2 regions of the Geomicrobium sp. JCM 19055 genome follow, and region 2 is predicted to be linked to the other one. Evidence: a T-box and tRNA genes for the amino acid it is inferred to sense, from the RefSeq annotation. Region 2 holds a T-box; the other holds one or more tRNA genes.
What was found. The T-box of region 2 lies ahead of alaS (alanine--tRNA ligase). A T-box ahead of a tRNA ligase gene usually reads a tRNA of that ligase, here a tRNA-Ala.

Region 1 (11,905 bases), on a different contig from region 2:
AAGTATTCAAGGTAACGCCTCGCTGTCGTTCTAGATGCACCTAGATGTTCACTTAATTCTTCTGCTGTGAGGCCATCCTGATGAGTCATTAATTGGTGCCGTACTAAATCTAGTGTAATTCCATCAATTCCTTTCGGAAGCACTTTTATCGGTTCATATTGCTGTTGCTTATAAATGAGGTGATCAATCGTATCTTGATTGAACGTTTGCTGTTCTTCTATCGTCTGAAAGTATTTAATATAACTCGATAATGAAGACTTTAAGCGCTTTAAAGAATCGGTTTTTAAAATGTAGTCATAAACACCATATCGCAATGACTTTTTGATGTGCTCATCATGATTTGAAGCAGAGACAACAATCACATCCAAATTAGGTCGCAATACTCTGAATTCTCCGAGCCTCTTCACTGCAATATCATCAGGCAAATAAATATCTAATAACAATAAATCAACCTTATTCTCCTCTAACATCCTTTTTGTATCTATAATTGAATTCGTTTTCCCTATACAATTCAGTTCAGCATATTGTTCAATTAGCGATTTATGGATATCGGCAATACGAAAATCATCTTCACAAATCAGAACGTCAATCATCGCTCTCCCCCCTTAACGTTTTAGGTAAATAAATTGAAAACAAACTTCCACCTTCTGGCAATGAGTGATGCTCAAACCATCCTTCAAAGTGCGACACTAATTCCTCGACGATCGAAAGTCCAAACCCCCTTGAACGACCTTTCGTGGAGAATCCACGTTTCGTAACATCCAAGAAGTCAGTAGGTAAGCCAGCACCGTTATCACTAACTTCAAATACAACATCATCACCAATGTCTGTAATAAAAACAGATACTTGCGGTACTTCGTTCACTAGAGCTGCTTCTAGAGCATTATCGATAACATTCCCAAGGATTGAAATGATTTGAGATGAGCCCATGTGATTTGGTAAAGTGTCTAAATGACTTGTCGGATCAACACGAAGCGTTACTTTTAATTCGGATGCTCTTCCTGCTTTCCCCATTAAGATCGCTTGAACCGTTGCATCCTTAATCGAGGTTGTAAGAACTTGTCCTTGTTCATCATGACGCGTTGTCTCTTCTTCAATGTACCGTTCAGCCTTCTCATAAAAACCTAAGTGCAAGTACCCAGAGATAGCATACAATTTATTCGTGAATTCATGATTTTGCGCCCTAAGATCATCAGAATATTTTTTAATATCTGAAAGAGTGTTTGCCATTTCAATCATCTCTGTTTTATCTCGAAATGTGCATACTGCACCTCGGACATGTTCATTTCTCATAATCGGTTCACGATTAACAATGTACACACGTCCTCTCATCGTTAGCTCACGGTTATATTCTGCTTTTTTTTCGCTTAATACCTTCTGGATTTGCGTCCCTTCAATAATCTTGTCGATCGGTTTTCCGATAACATCCCCGCTAATCCCTAATAGCTTTTTGGCTGAATCATTGAGCGTTGTAATGAGCGCATCCGCATCGACAGCGATCACACCTTCTCGGATCGCCGCAAGCGTTGCTTGCCTTTCATCGTACATTCCCGCAATTTGGAACGGTTCTAATCCGTACATATCTTTTCGTATACTACGAGACAATTGCAAACTTCCAATTGCTGCGACGCTAACGATGACAAGCGTGATAATCCCTAACAATCCAATTCTCTGCCAAATCGCTGCATGAACGTCTTGAATCAAAAAAAACCAACTGAAACAACGCCGATGACTTCTCCATCTTCAGAACGAACCGCAGTTTTTCCTCGTAACGATTCTCCCTCGTTCCTTCTGCTCGCGAAATGTAAGACTCGCCTTCTTTTAACGCCGGATCATTATCTCCTCCAACCATTGCTTGCCCTATTTTCCAATAATCAGGGTGAGCTAAACGAATTCCTTTATCATTACCAATAACGACAAACTCTGCTCCTGTTTCTTCTCTAAATCGTTCGGCATATGCTTGCAAGACGAGTGAAGGATTGTCATCGGTGTACGCCGCAATAACGGTTTCCGAATTTGCGATATGCACAGCCGTACTTAACGCCTTATCCCCAAGGGTCTCGTAAATATCTCTCGTCTCTAAGTAGGCAAAAATGCTTGCTATAATTATCGCCACACTTGAAACGAGACTAACAATTAACAGCATAATTTTCGTGTGAATGCGCATCCTCATACGATTCCCCCTAACATCTACTTCAATTTCACACGTCATAAAAACCATACCAAATTTTCAGAATATGACAATAATAAAAATCTCTACGTTCGTCGGTGTACGTAAATGGATCCAAGCAACAAAAAAATGCACAACCAAGTAACTTAGTTGTGCACAAAACGTTAATTTATTCGCTCAACGCTGTAGCCTTTTTCTTCTAGAAAATGTTGTACTCCAGGTTCGATGACATAATGAAACGTACCAATGAGCGCCAAGTAGGTTTGTCCGTCGTCTTCTTGAAGAATTTCGTCAATGATCGTTGCATTTCGTTCGTTACGATCAAACAAATTTGTTCGGTCATATTCATCGCCATATGAGGCATCTTCCCATACGCCGATCATTGCTTCTTCGTCACCATGCATATACATGTTGAAAAATTCGACTTCATCTATCTCATCTTCTACATGACGATCTTGATTGAGCAAATACTCTAATTGTTCAACTTGTAGTTCATATGACTGCCCTTCCATTGCTTGTAGCTAATAATTTGCCCCTCTAGCTCACGAATCTCTTTGCCTTCCTCATAGCCTCGCTCTAGATAATGATAGTCAACCCCTTGATCTAATGAGATTTCACCGGTCTCAACATCTTCAAGCCCCATCACAAAGTACCAAGGTTCAATTTGTTCAATCATATCTTCTTGCATTCCCTCAGAAGCCATTACGTCTAAAAGAGTTTCGTAAGTCTCTTCATCCAGGACATCTGACAATACTCTATCATCATCAAATGTAATTAAATCCATCATCTCTTCTTCACTTAAACCACCTGTCGGGTCCATTCGAGGCCAGTCAATCTCTGGTAGTAATACGTCAGCCTCATCAAATGCCGCTTCCAACTCCTCATTTAATGGATAAATCTCTTCTATTCCTGCATGGATCGTACCTTGCAAATAGACCGTTGTCTCTCCTTCCTCAACCTTCCAGAGGAAGCCGCCTTCCCCTTCAGTATCTATTTCAGTTTCTGTTACTTGTTCAGTCTCTTCTTGTATATTAGCTTCTGGTTCAACCTGTTCGTCATCATTGGTCATTTCTTCATCTGATGTTGCTTCATCATTTGTTGTCGTACAAGCCGTGAGTAAAAGTGAGATTCCAAGCATCGCTACGTATTTTTTTCATGTGTTACGTCCTCCTGTCTGTGTACACGTCTTCGTGTTGCCTATCTATACACGCTTACCGTGACTCTAAAACGCCGTCGTTGCAAAGAGTACAGAACAGGTCGCCAAACGTCCGGGGACAGTCCCCCATCGCGTTACTGTGATGAAGATTTGTTATCATTCGGTAATGGTTCAGCACCGTACATTCGTAACAGTATTATGTCTATCTCTTTAACCTATTAAAGCAGCGGGGGACTGACCCCCACTGCTTTAGTGAACTAAAAAAAAGCGCGGATCGCCCGCGCTTTTCCTTCTTCCTACCACTCTGCAAAGTCAAAGTGAACTTCATCTTCAGGTTCTAATTCGTAATCTGCAGCACCTTCAAAAATCTCTTCTTCGTTTACTGTGTACGTCCAAAAGTAGCCGTCAGCCTCATTTGAATCATACCCGTTAATCCCTTCAATGAACGTTTGATCCGCATCTGTCGATAGCTCAAAATATTCATCCATAACTTCCATGAGGTTATCTCCCTCAGAAAACTCTACCGTACTTTCTTCAATCACTTCTTCACCATCTTCGGTTAAAATGATCGTCGCTTCGAACGTTTCCTCTGTTGCATCCGATGCTGTTTCATCATCAGTCGTTGCTTCATCTTCCGCTTCTTCAACAGGTTCTAGTTCTTGCTCTTCCGGTGCTTCCTCATCCGTTGCGCAACCGACGAGTAGAGTTGCTACAAATCCTACTGCTAACCATTTTTTCAACATATGTAATTCTCCTTTTCCTTGTCCAAATGTTATTGTACCAGTATGTGTTGGAACATTCATGTAAAAAAAGCACGAATGACCTCCGCGCTTTTTGAATTAATGTTTTAGCAACCGCTCGAGAATGTGCTTTACGGACGTTGCCGTTTTAATGTTGTGGTTTTTAATGTCTGTAAGATTGACGGCTTGAATAGCCATATCAGTAGACACACCACTTAATTGCATTTCTGTACCAAGTAAAGATAGAACCGATTTCAACTTCAAAATCCCTTCCATCTCATAGTTGCGTAACTTCGTTAAGCCCGATACATCAAGAATGAATGTTTCCACTTTCGTTTCACCAACATAGGCAGAAGCATCTCGGAAGATTGCTTGAAAGCGCTCTTCACTCATCTCCCCAATAAGTGGCAATACCGCAATGCCATCTAGTAAAGGCACAATAGGAAACGCCAATGATTTCACTTCTTCAAGTGATTTTTCATAGTTTAGTTCAATTTCTTTACGCTCTGTCACATCGCGTTGTACCCCAACGAAATAATGCTTGTCCTCATCTTCCATATAAAGCGAATCGACCGACAGGCTATTCCAAAACTTCGTGCCATCTTTTTTTGTAATTGACGAATTCAACAAAAACCGATGTTTTATTTTTTTTATACCTTCTCGTAACCGCGATACTTCTGAGCGGTTCGTTTCTTCACCTTGCAGAAATCGGCAGTTCTTTCCGATAATATCTTCTTTTGTATACCCCGTCATATCTACAAACCCTTGGTTCGCATAAACAATCGGGTTATCTTCCAAACTTGGATCCGTAATTAATACCCCTGCACGAGTATAATTAAGTGCTTCAATGATTACATTCGTATTATTTAGCATCCAACAGCCTCCAGTACATTATCATTTTAGCACCATTTGTAGCGCGAAGCCATAACGAGCATTCACCGCAAAAGAAAGCGACCATCATTGCTTATGATTACCCTTATCTTTTAGTAGCAAACGAAAGATGATCAGTAGACTGTACACATTATTTTTGAATTAGATTTAGATCATCTTCCCCCGAACTCCTTCCTATTCCATTTAAACCAACTTCTACACAGAAGTCAGGTCGATCTTGATTTACAACACTATCTCCTCTGCACGTTCGACACGGGCATTGGGCATATCCTCAGCGCTCTTAGTCGAGGTTAGATAATCTAACAAACTAGTCGTCTTCTCTTAGACTCATTTGATACAAAGAATAGGAGAGATAAAAATGAGGAGAGTGACGACGATATGCGAGCACACACTTACTTGAATGTTAAAAGAGCGGCATTTCTATCGGTTTCAGCTCTTGCATTATCCATCGCTTCAGTAACACCAGCAGCGGCAGAAGAGGAATTTGAATTACTAGAAGTTACCGTCTCAGATTTACAAGAAGCATATGAAGACGGGACATACACCGCCGAACAAGTAACAGAGAGCTACTTAGAACGAATTGAACGTTATGAAGACCACTATAATGCGTTTACATTTCTAAACGACCAAGCCATCGAAGATGCTAAAGCTTCAGATGAACGAATTCAAAACGGTGAAGCGGGTGCACTTGAAGGCATACCTGTTGTCATTAAAGAAGCGGTTGATGTAGAAGGGTTTCAGTCGACTTTCGGATGGGAAGGATTTGGACCTGATTCATCAATTTCAATTGTCCCTGAGCTAGATGCACCGATCGTACAAGATTTACGAGCAGAAGGTGCAATTATTGTCGGAAAAACAAACATCCCTGCGTTCAGTACGTCTGGCACTCGAGCAGATACGAGTTGGGCCGGTGATACGTATAATGCCGTGGATCGCGCGCTCGCACCAGGCGGTAGTAGTAGCGGAACGGCAACAGCCATTTCTGGAAACTTCGCTGTCTTAGGGGTTGCTGAAGAAACCGGTGTTCTATCCAAAATCCAGCAGCTGCTCAATCTCTAGTAAGTGTTAAACCTTCATTTGGACTCGTGCCAAACACAGGTACAACACCTCTTGCGGCAAATACACGTGACGTACTTGGTCCGCATTCAAGATCGGTTGAAGATGCAGCGATTATGCTTGATGTGACAGCTGGTTACACCGTGCAAGATCCAAAAACCATCGCAGCAATCGGTAACATCCCAGCGGATGGCTACACCGATAGTCTTTCTGAAGGTTCGTTAGAAGGAAAACGAATTGGATTGTATGGTGAAGGATGGCGTGATGAGGAACTTTCTGAGGAAACTGAAGAACTCTATGAACGTTCAATTGAAGAGCTAGAGGCTCTCGGAGCTGAAGTCGTTGAGGATCCGTTTGCAGGTTCAGAATTTATTGGTGTGGCGGAACAATATGGTAACATCGGCTACGAAGCGTTAGTTAGTGATTTCCAAGCGTATTTGGATCGATTAAATCCGAGTGGCGATCTTCCATCGATTGCCGAGCTTTTTGAACAAGCTGAAGAAGTACCGTGGGCTAAAGGTGGACCGCTCGCGCACTTTGGTAATCGCGGGGTTGACTTTGAAGAAGATTTACAGAATCCATACGACATTCCAGAACAAGTCGACTTTACGAAAGCACGTACCGCCTACCTTCACATTGTGGACCAAGTGATTGAAGAGCATGACCTTGATGGATTTGTTTATCCACAAATGTCGGAAGAGATCCCAAACCTTCATGGAGGTGATCACTCCGCAACAACGGTTCCTGAGATTAATATGAGTGGTCTACCACTTGTAACCGTTCCAGCTGGCAATTATGAAAGTGGCTCTCCATTCTCACTTGCGTTCTTTGGGGAAATGTGGAGCGAGCAAGAACTGCTGGCGATGGCTTATAGCTATGAACAAGACACGAATTACCGTGAAGCTCCGGTTCTAGAACAACCCGAGCAAGACGAATCTGTAATTCGAAACATTCAACCAACGGAAGATCAAACGCTTCAAGCTGGTGAATCAGTGCGTGTATCGTTTGAAGGAGAACCAGGACTTGACGCTTCTTTTGCTATTCGAATCCCGCTTTTTACGAGAGCTGCTGCACCGACAGAAATCATGATGCGTGAAGTTGAAGATGGGTACTATGAAGGCTATTGGACTGCAACAAATAATCTGCAAGTCGACGGCGCAGAAATAGAAATTAAAGCCATTGATCAAGAGGGACAAGAATTTCGTGAAGTTGCTGAAGGAAGACTAAGCATCGAACAATAACTAAATACACTTGATGGCACAATCAACATGATTGTGCTTTTTCTCTTTTAATAGGTTTCTCCATATTCTATTTACTGAGCAACTGAATTTGTCAAAAAAACTCGAAAATTCCTTGACGATCGCGAAAGTTAACTGGTATATTTTTAATTGTTGTTATCATTTTTGGGGCTGTAGTTCAGGGGGAGAACGCTTGTCTGGCAGACAAGAGGTCGAGGGTTCGAATCCCTCCAGCTCCACCATAAACCTGTTACTAACGTATCTTTACAACCCAATGTGAAGGTACGTTTTTTATTGTTGTTCTGAGTAGCTCATTCCATTTCCCTGTTATTATTTCTTATCATTAGCTTGACCTTTTCGTAGGCAATAGAGATGATATGAATAGTTTCATTATTCTAACTTCAAGGGGTGTGCTATGAAATCTATATTGCAACTAACATTAGCCATTGCTCTCATCTTTTCACCCGTCATGTTCTCCACTGATCTTGTTCATGCCGAAACAGAAGCGACTGATGCAGCGCTGACAGAACATCCGTCCGTGACGCTTGGCGACATCCAGTTAGCCATCTCACGTCTTGAACGACAAGGTCTCCTTACCGATCGTCGGCTAGCGAGCGACCTGCAAAGAGAGCTCACCGTCATGCGTTTTTTTCCTTAAAGATCCGACCGACGAAAAGCTTCATTCGTACATGCTTGAATTTCAACAGTCACTTGCTGAATACCGTGATCAAAGTCGACTTAATGAAACGAGTTACGAACAATTACGTACGTTAACCAATTACTTTCTTCATCGGCACGACACGTTGTACTTTTCGTATGATTTTGATTGGGCAGACCGGCTAGAGACGACACAACTTCGCTATGCACTTCCTGAAGAATTGAACCTTAACGATGACGAACTAAAGAAAGCTGAAGATGTGATGACCTCCGGTCTTCAAGACAAACTGTACCCCGGTGCTGTCACACTCATTGCTAAGGACGGAGATATTGTATTCCACGAATCGGTTGGGGATTCGTACAAGTACGATGCAAACGGTGAGCCACTTACTAGTGAAGAAGCGATTGCAATGACGAACGAAACGTTGTTTGATCTTGCTTCGTTAACGAAAACATTTACAGCAACTGCCATTATGCAACTCCATGAGACAAATCGCCTCTCCATTGATGATCTCGTCATTGATTACCTTCCAGAGTTTTCTACGCATCCAGATAAAAATACGATTACAATCGAGCAACTGCTTACTCATACTTCTGGTCTTCCAGCCTCAATTTCATTAGCCGACTATGATGAGCAAGAAGAAATGTGGGGCGCCATATTGTCTTTGGAGACGGTTTATACACCCGGAGCACAAATGATTTATAGCGATGTTGGTATGATGATTCTCGGTAAAATCGTGGAAGTTGTGAGTGAGCAATCGCTCGATTCGTATGTTGAAGAATGGATTACAGTTCCTCTTGGCATGACTGATACGATGTTTAATCCGAATAGAGAGCTACATACCATTGCTCCGACTGAATACAGCCTGATCGCGGACTCGTTTGGGAGATGTTCATGATGAGAAAGCAGCTGCCTTACAAGGCGTTGCAGGTCACGCTGGTCTCTTTAGTACTGCCTATGATCTTGCAATCTTTTTACAAACGATGATTAATGGTGGTAGTTATGGTGATGCACAAGTGCTGCAACCTGAATCCGTGCAGTTAATGATGGAAGATCAAATCACAACAGAATCGCATCTCGGTCAAAGCTTAGGTTGGAATGTAAACCGTGGCTGGTTTATGGCTGGTCTTTCTTCACCATCGACCGTTGGTCATACCGGATTCACGGGTACTTCATTTGTCCTTGATCCTCTGACTGACTCGTTTGTTATTTTCTTAACGAATCGTGTACATCCTACTAGAGACGAAGGTTCCATTAATGGCGTGCGCCACGACCTTGTTCAGCAATTCATACGTTCCATTCCATACAGCCATCCACTTGAAGGTCACACTTGGTACTCAGGTATGACAAGCAATGTGAGTAGTGAACTCGTTTTCGAATTTGACACTCACGAAACAGACCGTCTAGTCTTTGATACTTCCTTTGATATTCTTAATGATATCGCACGTGATCAAGGCTTCGTAGATTTTTCGACCGATGATGGTGACACATGGAAACCACTGCCTGTAACGATCGCCATGGATGACTATACAAAAACAATGCACCATTCTTGGATTGGCTCAACGAAAAATCATTGGGTTGAAGCACAAGCCTCAATTGAACATTTAACAGAAGAAGAAATTCTCGTCCGTTTTCGATATGTAACGAGTGGCTCTAACGGAAAAGGCTGGTGGATTCGCCCGTCTGATCCAGAGAATTGGAGCTTAGTGAACGATCAGAATTGGTCACTCATTGAACCAGAGTTAGAAGTTTCGGTACACTAAGGAAAAAAACAAAAGAGGAGACATTGAACACCTATGGCTACCATTGAAGATTTTTTGAAATTAGATATTCGCGTCGGTACAGTTCTTACTGCTGAGCCGCTCGCAAAAGCGAAAGTCCCAGCAATTGCAATGACCATTGATTTCGGAGAAGAAATTGGCGTTAAGCAATCAAGCGCACAAATTACTGCTCGGTATGAATCTGAACAAATGATTGGTCAGCAAGTAACTGCCGTTGTTAATTTTCCACCTCGGAAAGTTGCAGGCTTTAAGTCAGAAGTTCTCGTCATTGGCGCAGTTCCTGAAAAAGGAGACGTCGTCTTGCTCACTCCTGACCAACCCGTATTAAACGGAACACCTGTTGCTTAAATTACAAAAAAACTGCCGATTGGAACACCTCCAATTCGGCAGTTTTTCGTGTTAACTTCAATATTGCACTATGCCACATGCAATCCGTTCGCCCCCGGCTTGTAAAACGAGCGAAGATCCTTCCTCAAGTGCCGGATTTGTGAGATCCATCGTATCTAAACTGGCATGCTCAGCGACCAAAGAATCACTGTAGCGTCCGTTGTTGTCTGTTCGAATACTCGGCAACTCTCCTGCAACGTTTTGTTTTTCGGCTGTAGGATTGAATACATCACCTGCACTCGTAAACAGCGGTGTTTCACATGTTGCATGCTCATGGAAATTAAATTCATACGTTCTGTTCGGCTCTAGACCCGAAACACTAAAATGAACCCGAACGCCTTCATCGTCAGGCTCAAAGTAGGCAAGACCAATTCGTTCTCCTTCACTATTCGTTAACGTTGATGTAAATGGACCTACATTTTCTGCTTTTACATGATCCGTAACTGTTGTTACGAACACGATGGCTATCACCAGCAAAGCAAACTGTCGTGCAACTCGTTTCATTCGTTCTTCGTTCCTTCCTCTATGTAACTGGCACTATTTTGTCCGAGTTGGCATCGATTTACTCATAAAAAAAAGACAAGCGATTGATGATCGCTTGTCGACGTTTAGAGTTATAAGAAGAACAAATATCCAGCAAAGACGAAGAAGAGGAAGTACATAATCGGATGAACTTCTTTCCCTTTCCCTGCAAGAATCATTGTGATTGGGTAGAACATGAACCAAGTGCAATCCCACTCGCGATACTGTAGGCAAGTGGCATACCGACCACAACAAGAAATGCTGGAATGGCAATTTCAATTCGATCCCATTCAATAAGGCGTAAGGCGGATGCCATTAACACACCTACGATAATCAAAGCAGCTGCCGTAACGTGTGACGTTACAACTTCAAGCAACGGTGAGAAGAACAATGATATCAGGAAAAACCCTGCCGTTACAATCGCCGTAAATCCAGTTCGTCCGCCCGCTGCAACACCAGCAGATGATTCGACATAGGCCGTCGTTGTTGACGTACCGAGAATCGCACCGACCGACGTAGCTGATGCATCAGAGAGTAATGCACGCCCGGCGTTCGGTAATTTATTATCTTTAATAAAGCCCGCTTGATTTGCAACCGCATAAAGCGTTCCTGCTGTATCAAAGAAATCAATGAATAAAAACGTAAGTACTACAATTGAAAGTTGCAAGATCATTTCTGTCGTCCACTGAACTTCACCTAAATGAGTAAACGCGGCTCCAAACGTTGGTGCTAAGCTTGGAATTGAACTAATAATACCAGAAGGAGGTGAAATAAGACCGAAAAGCATCCCCGCAACCGCTGTAATCACCATACCGAAGAATACTCCGCCCTTAACGTTAAGTACCATTAAACAGGCAGTCACAATCACACCAAACACGGCTAAGAACGTATAAGGATTTCTAAAGTCTCCAAGACTAACGAGTGTCGCTGGATCTGGAACGATAATTTCAGCATTTTGCATCCCGATAAAAGCGATAAACAAACCGATACCAGCACCCGCTGCATACTTCATCTCTGCTGGGATTGCATTAATAATGACTTCACGGATTTTGAACAACGTAATAATTAGAAAAATAATACCAGAAAGAAAAACTCCGAACAAAGCAATTTGCCAATCAATCCCCATACCTAAAACGACAGTATAAGCGAAGAATGCATTCAGACCCATACCTGGTGCTAGTGCAATTGGGTATTTCCCCCAAACCCCCATAACGAGTGAACCGATCGCTGCAGCAATGGCCGTTGCAACAAAGACTGCGTTCGCATCCATACCCGCGTCACCAAGAATCAGTGGGTTAACCGCTAA
Region 2 (11,905 bases):
TTGTAACGGTGAGTGATGCAACGCATGAACAGGTTGAGTATGATGTGACAAATGGTGAGGCAAGTGATGGAGGGTCATCGTTTCTTCGCCATTGACGACATTCAGTGCCCCTTCAATGACGTGTTCCAACTCACGAACATTCCCTGGCCAATGATAGTCACGTAACGATTCCATCACTTCGCGTGAGAGTGTGTGCATGGAAACATTGAATCGTTCACGGTATTTCTTCAGAAAGAAAGTAGATAAAGGAATAATGTCATCCTTACGTTCTTTCAGGGATGGGATAAACAAGCTAACGACGCTTAGGCGGTAAAATAAATCTTTGCGTAACCGACCGTCGGATACCGCATCAATGGGATCTTCGTTCATCGTAGCGAGCAGTCTCACATCGATGGTACGTTCTTTGCTTTCACCGATGCGTGTAACTTTCTGTTCTTGAATTACACGGAGCAATTTCGGTTGCAAATGAACGGGTAATGAATTAATTTCATCGAGTAACAATGTTCCTCCATCCGCTTGTTCAAAAAGTCCTGGACGGTCAAGAGCCCCAGTAAATGCACCTTTCGATGTGCCAAATAGAATCCCTTCAATAAGGCTTTCGGGGAGGGCAGCGCAGTTTTGTGTGACAAATGGTTCGTGACTGCGACGACTAGCACTATGAATGCTTTGTGCGAACAGTTCTTTACCTGTGCCTGTTTCACCGATTAGCAATACGGTTGAAGATGTACGTGATGCCCGTTTTGCTTGTTCAATTACCGCTTGGAACGATTGAGAAGAGCCAATCATATCGGCAAATTGATAGTGAGAGGCATGCTCATTCGTCCGTTTATCACGAAGCATTTTTTCCATCCTCGTAATGTCGTTAGCAAGTTCAACTGCACCGATAATGTGCTCGTTATGATAGATTGGATACACGTGATTCATCGTTGTAATTTCAAGACCTCGTGAATTGAAATACGTTTGTTTTTGGTTTTTTTGTTGATTCACCATGATGCAAGGCACGTAGTAATCGGCTTTCTTGTTCGGATTTAAATTGAAACACATCAAGCAACGAACGACCAGCAAAGTCAGCAGTCGTCATTTCTTCAATGTTTCTCATTTTACGGTTATAAATGACCGGTTCTTCGTCGCGGTTAATGATACGAACGCCGATGTCGATCTTCTCAAAAACTTGTTCATACAGTGTGTGTAGTTGCTCATCCATCGTTGTCACCTGCACTTCGTCTAGTGTAAACGTAGTGTAGCAAAAAAATTTTGCATTAAAGAAGTGTGAAGTAAAAAAATTTGGCAATCTTTTATCGTTTCATTCCGTGAAGAGAGGGCGGACTGAAGAATAGAAGTCAAGCGATCGGCAAAACTTGACATGAACCTATTAGTCGTTGTATTATAAGAAAAGATATGAAAGAACACGATGAAGGAACGAGTAAATGATGTGGCATTGAACGATAGAGACATTCTCCTTAGGCTGAAAGAGAGTGCATGCCCCTCATTGAAGGCTACTCCTGAGTGCAAGTAAACCTTGCCGTTTGCAGCGTTAATGCAGCAGAGTGAGGCGCACGATCCGGTGTGCTTAACAAGGGTGGTACCGCGAATAAATGCTTCGTCCCTTTTTGGGACGGGGCTTTTCTGTGTTTACAAAACGATTGGAGGTCATATCAATGAAATCTTTAACATCTGCTGAAGTACGCCAAATGTTTATTGACTTTTTTTAAGGAAAAAGGACACGACGTTGAACCGAGTGCATCACTCGTTCCTCACGAAGATCCATCGCTTTTATGGATAAATAGTGGTGTAGCAACACTTAAGAAATATTTCGATGGACGTGTGGTCCCTGAGAACCTCGGATTGTAAATGCACAAAAATCAATTCGTACGAATGACATTGAAAATGTCGGAAAGACGGCAAGACATCACACGTTTTTTGAAATGCTCGGGAATTTTTCAATTGGAGAGTACTTTAAGGAAGAAGCGATTGAGTGGGCTTGGGAATTTCTAACGAGTGAGAAGTGGATTGGTTTTGATCCTGAAAAGCTTAGTGTTACGGTCCATCCTGAGGACATGGAGCTTATGATTACTGGAAAATAAATATTAAACTCCCTGAAGAGAGAATCATTCGCTTAGAAGAGAACTTCTGGGACATTGGTGAAGGACCAAGTGGTCCGAACTCTGAAATCTTTTATGATCGTGGACCTGCTTATGGAGATGACGAAAGTGACCCAGAGCTTTATCCGGGTGGGGAAAATGAACGTTACCTAGAAATTTGGAACCTCGTATTTTCTCAGTTTAATCACAACCCTGATGACACGTACACACACTTCCGAACCAGAATATCGATACGGGAATGGGTCTAGAGCGAATGGTTTCGGTTATTCAAGATACGAAGACAAACTTTGAAACCGATTTGTTTATGCCAATCATTAAAGAAACTGAGAAAATATCTGGGAAGAATTATGGGAATGATGAGTTGGACGACACAGCATTTAAAGTGATCGCTGACCATGCCCGCACGGTTTCGTTTGCCATTGGTGATCGGGCACTTCCTTCAAATGAAGGAAGGGGCTATGTTCTTCGTAGGTTATTACGCCGCGCTGTTCGTTACGCTCAAGCAATTGGAATCGATGAGCCATTCATGTACCGCCTCGTTCCAATCATTGGTGAGATTATGGAGTCTTACTATCCTGACGTAAAAGAAAACGAAGCCTTCATTCAAAAAGTCATTAAGAATGAAGAAGAGCGTTTTCATGAAACGTTAGCAGAAGGTCTTGCGCTTTTAAACGATGTTATTGAAACGGCAAAAGCTAAAGGTGTTAACCAAATCGATGGACGAGACGTATTTAAACTTTATGATACGTACGGTTTCCCGGTCGATTTAACCGAAGAGTACGTTGAAGAAGCAGGCTTTTTAATTGACATGGATGGGTTTAATGAAGAAATGAAAGCCCAGCGTGCGCGTGCACGTGCTGCTCGTAAAGAAGACGGTTCAATGCAAAGTCAAAATGAAACGCTACGAACGCTTACAAAAACGAGTACGTTTGTCGGTTATGACGAAACAAAAGTTTCAGCCAATGTCATTGCGATTGTCCAAGGGGAAGAATCAAAAGAAGTCATTGAGGCTGGAGAAAGTGCAATCGTCTTATTCGACCAAACACCGTTTTATGCTGAGAGTGGTGGACAAGTTGCTGATACTGGGATTATTTCTGGTGACAACTTTGAAGCGACTGTCGAAAATGTGTTGCGTGCTCCAAATGGACAACCGATGCACGAGGTGACGGTAACAAGCGGAACGTTGCAACTTGATCAAACAGTCACGGCATCGATTAACGATAAGGCACGTGCAAAAACAGAGAAAAACCACAGTGCGACACACTTGTTGCATCAGGCGTTAAAGGACGTACTAGGCGAACATGTCAACCAAGCAGGATCATACGTTGGTCCTGACCGTTTGCGATTTGATTTCTCACACTTCGGGTCTGTTACAGCAGAAGAGTTATCAGAGATTGAGCAAATTGTTAACAACAAGATTGCGGACAATATCGCTGTTGTAACTGAGCAAACGAGCATCGAAGACGCAAAAGAAAAAGGTGCAATGGCTCTGTTTGGTGAGAAATATGGGAGTGTCGTTCGCGTCGTTCACATTGGCGATTATAGTATTGAGCTTTGTGGAGGTTGCCACGTTCAAAACTCTTCAGAAATTGGATTGTTAAAGATCGTTACTGAAACGGGAATCGGTGCTGGTGTTCGAAGAATAGAAGCGGTAACAGGTACGGGGGCTTACGTCTATATGAACGAACAACTTTCGTTGTTAGACGAAGCAAAAGAAGCATTAAAAGTAAAAACAACAAAAGATGTGCCAAGAAGAATCGTTCAATTAAACGATGAGTTGAAAGCAAAAGATCGTGAGATCGAATCGTTAACCGATAAACTTGGCAACATGGATGCATTAAAGATTCTAGATGACAAGCAAGATGTAGACGGTGTTCCAGTCGTTGCTGCAATTGTCGAAGATCGTGATATGGATGCGCTTCGTTCAATCGCAGATGAATTGAAACAAAAACTAGATTCTGGAATTGTCGTTTTAGGTACGAGCAAAAATGGGAAAGTTAACTTAGTCACAACCGTAAGTAAAGATCTTATTCAAGCAGGTTACAAAGCTGGGGAGATCGTTAAAGAGACAGCGAAACTTTGTGGCGGTGGCGGCGGTGGCCGACCAGATATGGCACAAGCAGGTGGAAAAAAACCCTGAAAAACTACAATCAGCGATTGAAGCTGTGCCTAGTATCGTGCGTTCCATTTCATAAATCTTGTAAATCATGTACAATAGGGTCAAGTTATGTTGGAAAATCGAGAAACGAGGTGGCCTTCTATGAGCTCGAAGGATAACACAGTCAAGTTTAATGTCCAAGATGAACAGGCGGAAGTAAACGTACAAGAAATATTATTTAACGTTTATAATGCATTGGAAGAAAAAGGATACAACCCGATCAACCAAATTGTCGGATATTTACTATCGGGTGATCCAGCGTATATTCCTAGGCATAATGATGCCCGCTCATTAATTCGTCGCCTCGAACGAGATGAGCTTATTGAGGAGCTTGTGAGACATTATTTGAAAGGTACCGATTAATACGAATGAGAACAATGGCTTTTGATATTGGAGATAAACGAATTGGTGTTGCCGTTAGCGATTTACTCGGACTAACGGCACAAGGACTCGACACGATTCAAGTTCGGTCCATAAACTCTTCATTAGATGAGATGGAGCAACTCATTCATGATAACGAAGTGACAACGGTTGTGGTCGGTTATCCGAAAAACATGGATGGTACGATTGGTCCTCGTGCCGAAAAATCAATCAGGTACAAAGAAGCTCTAGAAGAGCGACTACATGTTACGGTGAAGCTATGGGACGAACGTTTGACAACGATGTCTGCACAACGTACTCTCTTAGAAGCAGACGTTAGTCGTTCTAAACGAAAAAAAAGTCGTGGATAAAATAGCGGCTGTCCTTATACTTCAAGGATTTTTAGACAATACTGCACACAAAACAAGCCTTTAAAGGATAAAAGGAGTAATTATCATGTTAGAAGAAAATGAGCGTATCGTATTACCAGACCCGGATGGCGAAGGGGAACATGTATTTGAAGTCATGTTCACGTTTGAAGTCGATGATAGCGAAAAGCAATACGTTGTCGTAACGCCTGTCGTTGAAGACGATCAGGAAGAAGATGAAGAAGTTGAGATTTTCGCATTTGAATACGAAGAAAGTGCTGAGGATCCGGAAGGATATACGTTGCACCAAATCGAGTCTGATGAAGAGTGGGAAATGGTCGAAGAAATGATCAACACACTTCTAGAAGACGATGAAACGTTGCTTGTTGATGGCGAAGCCGAAGACAAGGAATAATGAACGGATCGTCCCGGCCCAGGAATTTTTCTGGGACCGGGATTTCTGTTCGTATTGCAGTAGAACTATAGAAGCTTAGGTGGGGGAGGGGACCCTCTTGACAGAAGAATCGAAGGAACCAGTAGATGCGGTGTCAAGGCAGGTGGAGACTGCGCGTAAAGTACGTAAAATCGTGGTTATTGCATTAATTTCTATTGTTTTACTCGTAGCAGTCGTAATTTTATCGGGATATGTTTATCTGCAATCAGCCGTCTCAGCGATGGATGAAGAGGACGAGTCGACGGTAGAAGTTGAGATCCCGATCGGATCATCAACAATGGGGATTGGTCAGATTCTTGAAGATGAAGGCTTAATTACGAACGCAACTTTTTTTTAGATATTACGCTCGATACCAGAACTATTCTGGATTTCAAGCAGGGAATTATGAGTTAAACCGTGCCATGGATCTTGAAGAGATTATGACGTCACTTCAAGACGGGGTATATATGGAAGAGTACGCGTTTACGTTTGTAATTCCAGAAGGTCTGCAATTAGAGCAAATCGGTGAACGCATTGCTTCTGAGATTGATTACGATGAGGAAGAAGTGCTAGATGTGTTAACGGATGAAGCGTTTAGTGAACAGTTGATGGAAGAATATCCGTTATTAACTGAAGAAGTGCAAGACGATGATGTGCGTTATGCGTTGGAAGGATATTTGTTTCCAGCATCGTATGACTTTCTAAGTGAAGATACACCGGTTGAAGAGATCATTGAAGCGATGGTCGCTCGGATGGCTCAAATTTATGAAACAATTGTACAAGACTATAGCGAGGAAGAAGGAATTGAAGGTCCAGCTGCTGAATTAAGTGTTCATGAAGTTTTGACACTGGCTTCAATTATTGAAAGAGAAGCAGCAACTGCTGAAGACCGGCGATTAATTTCAGGAGTTCTTCATAATCGCTTAGAAGAGGGAATGCGTCTAGAAGTCGACCCTACCGTTGCCTATGCGATTGGTGAACATCGTTACATGACGAGTTACGACGATCTAGAAACAGACAATCCTTACAATACGTATCGTTTTAGTGGTTTGCCTCCAGGACCGATTGCAAGTCCTGGTGAAGACTCAATCCGAGCGGTATTTGAGCCCACTGATAGTGAGTATTTGTTCTTCTATGCACGTTTTGGTGGAGAGGTAATTTACTCAGAGACGTATGAAGAGCATAATGAAGTACACCAACAATACCGTGATGAATGGATTGAAGGTCAAGCTGATGATGAGGAAGACGACGAATGACGATGGATCGGTTACAATCGTATTTACATGAAGTTCATCCCCGTTTAAACGAGGATGAACTTCTACAAGAAATGGAACAACATGCTTTTGAACACCACGTTCCCATTATTGATTTAGAAAGTGCTCGTTTTTTTTACAACAGCTTATCGCATTAAAGGGTGTTACACGGATTCTAGAATTAGGATCTGCGATTGGTTATTCAGCAATTACGATGGCACATGCGACTGCTCAGGGCACAGTAACGACATTTGAGCGAGATGAAACCCGCATACAAGATGCACGTGCATTCCTTCAAAAAAGCGTTACAAAAGATCAGATACAACTTATTGAAGGAGATGCTTTTGAGCGAATTGAAGAATTACAAGGATCCTATGATTTTTTTGTTTGTGGATGCATCAAAAGGTCATAACATACGCTTTGTAGAAACGTTCTCGCCGTATTTAAAGCCAGGTGGTCTGATGGTTGTCGACAACGTCTTGTTTAAAGGGTGGACGTATGAACCGTCAGAGGCTCCGAAACGGCTACAACCACTCGCCAAAAAAATGGCTTCGTTTAACGAATGGTTACTGAAGCACCCACAGTTTAAGACGACCATTCACCCGATCGGTGATGGGATGGCAGTCGCAATTAAACAGTAAGTATGTATTTTTATTACTGATTAATGGTAAATTATTGCAAAGCAATTGTATTTTCGTAATAGAATGCGTATGATGAAATTCATATAAAATAAGAGAAGAGTCACGTTCTTCTTAAAGATTTAGAGGAGTGAAAGGCATGGCAGAGGATAAGAAGTATTATATGACAGAAGAAGGTTTACAAAAGTTAGAAGAAGAACTTGAGCACCTTAAGACGACAAGACGTCAAGAAGTTGTCGAACGTATTAAATTGGCTCGTGATTTTGGCGATTTATCGGAGAACTCCGAGTATGATACAGCCAAAGAAGACCAAGCCTTTATCGAAGGTAGAATTAACCAAATTGAGAATATGATTCGTAACTCTGTCATCATTGAAGATGATGGCAACAACGATGAGGTAAGTCTAGGAAAGTCTGTAACGTTTAAAGAACTTCCTGATGGTGATGAAGAAGTGTATACGATCGTAGGGAGCGCAGAATCCGATCCTTTAGAAGGAAAGATTTCGAATGATTCACCGATGGCACAAAGCCTTCTCGGTAAGCGTGTTGGAGATGTAGCGAACGTATCGACACCTGGTGGCGACATGGAAGTTGAGATTATTAACATCCAATAGTTCAAATTCCGACAAATGGCTCTATCATCTGATTGACAAATCCTTTATAGTAGAAGAGAACATGAATTGCTTTTCTTAATCAACGAAACATTGTAATGAAGGTGATTGCTCAATGGATGAACAAAACGAGTTCCGTAGTAGTCGAAACGATTTAAGAAAGAAACGTACGATGAACCGGATTATGAACGTATCGATCGGTGTAGTTGTTGTCCTTATTGGCTTTTTCATGTATCATTTGCTCTTTTCTAGTAGCGACGAAGTCGCAGACGAAGAGAACCAGCACCTGAACAGATTGAAACCGACGATGAGGTTGATGAGAACGACGATGCAATAGAAGAGAGTGACTCTGAAGAGGAGCTTTCTGAAGAAGAGTTAACAGAGCCGATCGAAGAAGATGAGGTTAATGAAGACGGTGAAGGCAATGATGGTGACAACGATGCACCGCTTGGACCTCCTGAAGACGGCAACTTTGAGCCAGTAGGCACAGAACAAGAATCGCTTGATTTTACGTTTACTGAGGGTACACAAAACCGTTATGAAATGATGCGTGCCATTGAGTATGCTACAGGAATTCCTGAATCAGATTGGGATTACCTTGATCGAATTGAGAATAATGGTGGCGTTGGTCAAGCTCTCGGTCGTATTTTCTATGAAGGGGTTCAATATGAGATTGAAATGGAATGGGTTGAAGGTGAAGGCTGGATGCCGTTGAACGTTTCAATCGGATAATAGAGATGCCTGGAATTGCTCATACAATTCCAGGCAATTTTAAGGTATACATACATGTTCTTACTAAGAGAGGATGGAAAGTGTGAAAATCGGTATTATTGGAGCTATGGAAGAAGAAGTTCGTACAATCGCCGCGAATTTAGAGAATCGTAAGGAACAAGAAATTGCAGGTTGTTATTTTTATGAGGGTAATTTATACGGCAAAGAAGTTATTCTTATGCAATCAGGAATCGGGAAGGTAAACGCTGCCATTGGTACGACACTGATGATTGAGTTGTATAAGCCTGATGTTGTCGTGAACAGTGGGGTTGCTGGTGGTTTGGATCGCACGATGAGTGTTGGCGATTTAGTGATTTCGACAGAAGTTCGTTACAATGACGTTGATGCGACAGTCTTTGGTTACGAGTTCGGCCAAGTGCCAGCGATGCCAGCTGCTTATAAGGCAGATGAGAAGACACACGAAGCGGTTCTCGCTGCTGCAAAGAAAAACCGAATTGACGTGAAATCCGGACTCGTCTTATCTGGAGATTCGTTTATGAATGATGAAGAGCGAATTGCGATGATTAAAGAAGCGTTTCCTGATGCATTATGTACGGAGATGGAAGCAGGGGCGATTGCGCAAGTGGCCCATCGTTTCGGGTGTCCATTCCTCATTATCCGCGCTTTAAGTGACATCGCAGGGGACGAGGCGATTCACTCGTATGAATCGTTCTTAGATACGACTGCCAAAATTTCTGCAGATCTTGTACAAACGATCATTCAAGATTTGCAATAATTACCTGCTAAAACGCGACTCTTTGCATGCTAGAATGATAGTGACATGCAAGGAGGGCTAACCGATGAAACAAACAGATCGTAAAACAGTTCGAATTAAAGATTATCAACGCTTTGCATGATTTTTCTGATGCTTGCATTGTTTTTATCGGTTGGGTTTTTGTTGCCTGAACCGTCAGAGCAAATGCGAACGTTGCCAGGTATAACATTATGGATGACTGCACTCGGAGGAGCATTACTTTGTATGGTCGTGAGTCATCGCTTTCAAAGCCAATTAGATAAAGAAAATCAGCAATAAAGATAGATTCTCATACATTAAGACCTAATCCATTTACTTGGGTTAGGTCTTACGTTATTTTCAAGAAGTGTTGAAGGATTCGAGCGGTTAAACCCCAAATATGTCGACCTTCATATTCATAGAAAAGCTCCGGTATGGATGATTTACGAAATTGATAGTCTCGTCCGCCGGCGATTTTTTCGTAAGGGAAGTCGTCCGGTGGATCAGGTGTAATAGGAATGATGATTTGGTCTGGATGTTGATTTCGGAGGCTTGCAATGGGAACGGTGAACAGTTCTGCCACTTCCTCGTTAGGGGCTAACGTGACATCATCAATCATAAAGACGTGGGGATAGACGACAATTCCGTATGCGGTTAACCATCGGTCTAATTCGCCGATATGTGCGGCTTTCGCTCTTGGGATGCCCGTTTCTTCACTTAACTCACGCACGGCCGCTTCACGTGACGTTAAATCTGATAACTCCATCTTTCCTCCAGGAAAACAAATGTCTCCAGGTTGTTGGCGCATTTTTTGGCTACGAACTTGAAAGAGAAGATTAGGCTCACCATTCACGTGCATAATAGGCAGGGCAACCGCAAACTTACGTGCGGTGTCTTCTCCAATAACACCAGGTAGGCGCTTTCGAAGTGCATTATAATTGATTATTTGGTCCACAGACGTCAGCCCTTTCATCGGAATAGTTCTGCAAGAAAGTCGTGTAAATAAAGACGGTGCGTCATGCAACATGCATGCGCACCGTACTTCTATGTTATGCGTTTTTTACGTATTTTTCAAACCACATGATGATTTCTTCAAGTCTTTTTTTACGTAACGTAGGAGGGCCACTACGGCTTAATTCATGGTTGGCGTTAGGGAAGCGAACAAATTCCGTTTCTTTACCGAGATGTTTAAGGGTAATAAACCATTGCTCGGCTTGTTCAATTGGACAGCGATAATCGAGTTCTCCGTGTAAGATGAGGAGCGGTGTTTCGACGTCTTTCGCATACTTTAACGGTGAATGATTCCACAGTTTTTCTGGATCTTCATGTAAGTGAGCGCCAATTTCCCACTCTGTAAAGAAAAAGCCGATATCACTCACACCGTAGAAGCTAAGCCAGTTAGAGATCGAGCGCTGGGTAACGGCTGCTTTAAAGCGGTTTGTCTTCGTGACAATCCAGTTCGTCATAAAGCCACCATAGCTTCCGCCTGTAACACCGAGGCGGTCGACATCAATCCAATCGAACGACTCGATCGTTTGATCGACGGCGGACATAATGTCTCGGTAGTCATCGCCACCGTAATCTCCTCGTACAAGATCAACAAAGGTTTGGCCATAGCCATAACTTCCTCTAGGGTTCGTATACAATACACCGTATCCTTTTCCTGCAAGCGTTTGTAACTCATGAAAGAAGGCATATCCGTACATCGCATGCGGACCACCGTGAATTTCTGTAATGAGTGGGTATTTTTCTCCTTCTTTGAAATCGTATGGTTTTAAGAGCCAGCCTTCAATTGTTGTCCCATCATGAGCGGTGAAGGAGAGTGTCGTTGGTTCTATAAGCTGTACGTTTTCAAGGAGTGATTGATTAATCTCAGTTAATCGTTTAGGTGCTTTTTCATTTAGAAGGTAGTAATCACCAGGTTCGGTAGGGAAACTAATACCTGCAATAACTTCATCTTGTACGTGATTGTAATGAAAATCAAAGACGTGTGCATCTTCTAAAAATACGGGTTGCAACGATTGATTTAAGTCGATTGTGTAGAGCCCAGTTCGACCGTTGCTACTCGCTGTAATGTACAGTGTGTCGTTTGTTTTCCATATGAAGCCTGGACTACTGCTGCCACTATTAAAATCAGAAATCATACTATCTGGAAATTGCATGTCATAGTCTTGTGTAAGATTTACTGTATTGCCGTCTTTAACGACATATAATTCGTTTTGAGTCGCACCTGCATGTGTTTTCTTATTACCGACGTAAGCAAACGATTGCCCATCTTGTGACCAAGCAGGGAGGCCGTATGTCCCTTTTCCATCTGTCACTTGCTCACTCTTATGTGTTTCTAAATCAAGCTGATAGACGTCACTGACGAGCTCATGGTCGCTGTAACGATTGGCTGTGTAGCTAATGATGTTCCCGTTTGGGTGCCAGCTACTTGCATTGCGGTCGAAATCCTCTTTCGTTAGTTGCGTAGTTTCTC

Region 1: it encodes a tRNA-Ala, which carries the amino acid that the T-box ahead of alaS (alanine--tRNA ligase) is inferred to sense. The anticodon was not compared.

Annotation. Positions count from the first base shown of each region.
Region 1 is NZ_BAXL01000005.1:103,226-115,130, forward strand. It holds gene JCM19055_RS06015 (response regulator) at 1-593, opposite strand, end outside; gene JCM19055_RS06020 (sensor histidine kinase) at 586-1,704, opposite strand; gene JCM19055_RS22965 (hypothetical protein) at 1,631-2,173, opposite strand; gene JCM19055_RS06025 (TraB/GumN family protein) at 2,335-2,682, opposite strand; gene JCM19055_RS06030 (TraB/GumN family protein) at 2,643-3,308, opposite strand; gene JCM19055_RS22970 (DUF4430 domain-containing protein) at 3,623-4,069, opposite strand; gene JCM19055_RS06040 (STAS domain-containing protein) at 4,166-4,939, opposite strand; gene JCM19055_RS28710 (amidase) at 5,354-6,016, shown strand; gene JCM19055_RS28715 (amidase family protein) at 6,043-7,254, shown strand; tRNA gene JCM19055_RS06050 (tRNA-Ala) at 7,419-7,493, shown strand; gene JCM19055_RS06055 (hypothetical protein) at 7,667-7,909, shown strand; gene JCM19055_RS22975 (serine hydrolase) at 7,941-8,807, shown strand; gene JCM19055_RS22980 (serine hydrolase) at 8,791-9,672, shown strand; gene csaA (chaperone CsaA) at 9,706-10,038, shown strand; gene JCM19055_RS22985 (superoxide dismutase family protein) at 10,096-10,581, opposite strand; partial or broken gene JCM19055_RS06075 (NCS2 family permease) at 10,692-11,905, opposite strand, start outside.
Region 2 is NZ_BAXL01000008.1:61,391-73,295, forward strand. It holds gene JCM19055_RS08520 (sigma-54 interaction domain-containing protein) at 1-990, opposite strand, end outside; gene JCM19055_RS31525 (hypothetical protein) at 935-1,204, opposite strand; T-box leader at 1,403-1,611, shown strand; partial or broken gene alaS (alanine--tRNA ligase) at 1,659-4,297, shown strand; gene JCM19055_RS08530 (IreB family regulatory phosphoprotein) at 4,363-4,623, shown strand; partial or broken gene ruvX (Holliday junction resolvase RuvX) at 4,629-5,055, shown strand; gene JCM19055_RS08540 (DUF1292 domain-containing protein) at 5,077-5,403, shown strand; gene JCM19055_RS29020 (hypothetical protein) at 5,501-5,779, shown strand; partial or broken gene mltG (endolytic transglycosylase MltG) at 5,823-6,677, shown strand; gene JCM19055_RS27265 (hypothetical protein) at 6,674-6,832, shown strand; gene JCM19055_RS31530 (O-methyltransferase) at 6,847-7,086, shown strand; gene JCM19055_RS31535 (hypothetical protein) at 7,064-7,315, shown strand; gene greA (transcription elongation factor GreA) at 7,452-7,925, shown strand; gene JCM19055_RS08560 (hypothetical protein) at 8,038-8,259, shown strand; gene JCM19055_RS25330 (YrrS family protein) at 8,310-8,654, shown strand; gene mtnN (5'-methylthioadenosine/S-adenosylhomocysteine nucleosidase) at 8,728-9,429, shown strand; gene JCM19055_RS27270 (hypothetical protein) at 9,547-9,726, shown strand; gene JCM19055_RS08580 (CoA pyrophosphatase) at 9,776-10,399, opposite strand; gene JCM19055_RS08585 (prolyl oligopeptidase family serine peptidase) at 10,476-11,905, opposite strand, start outside.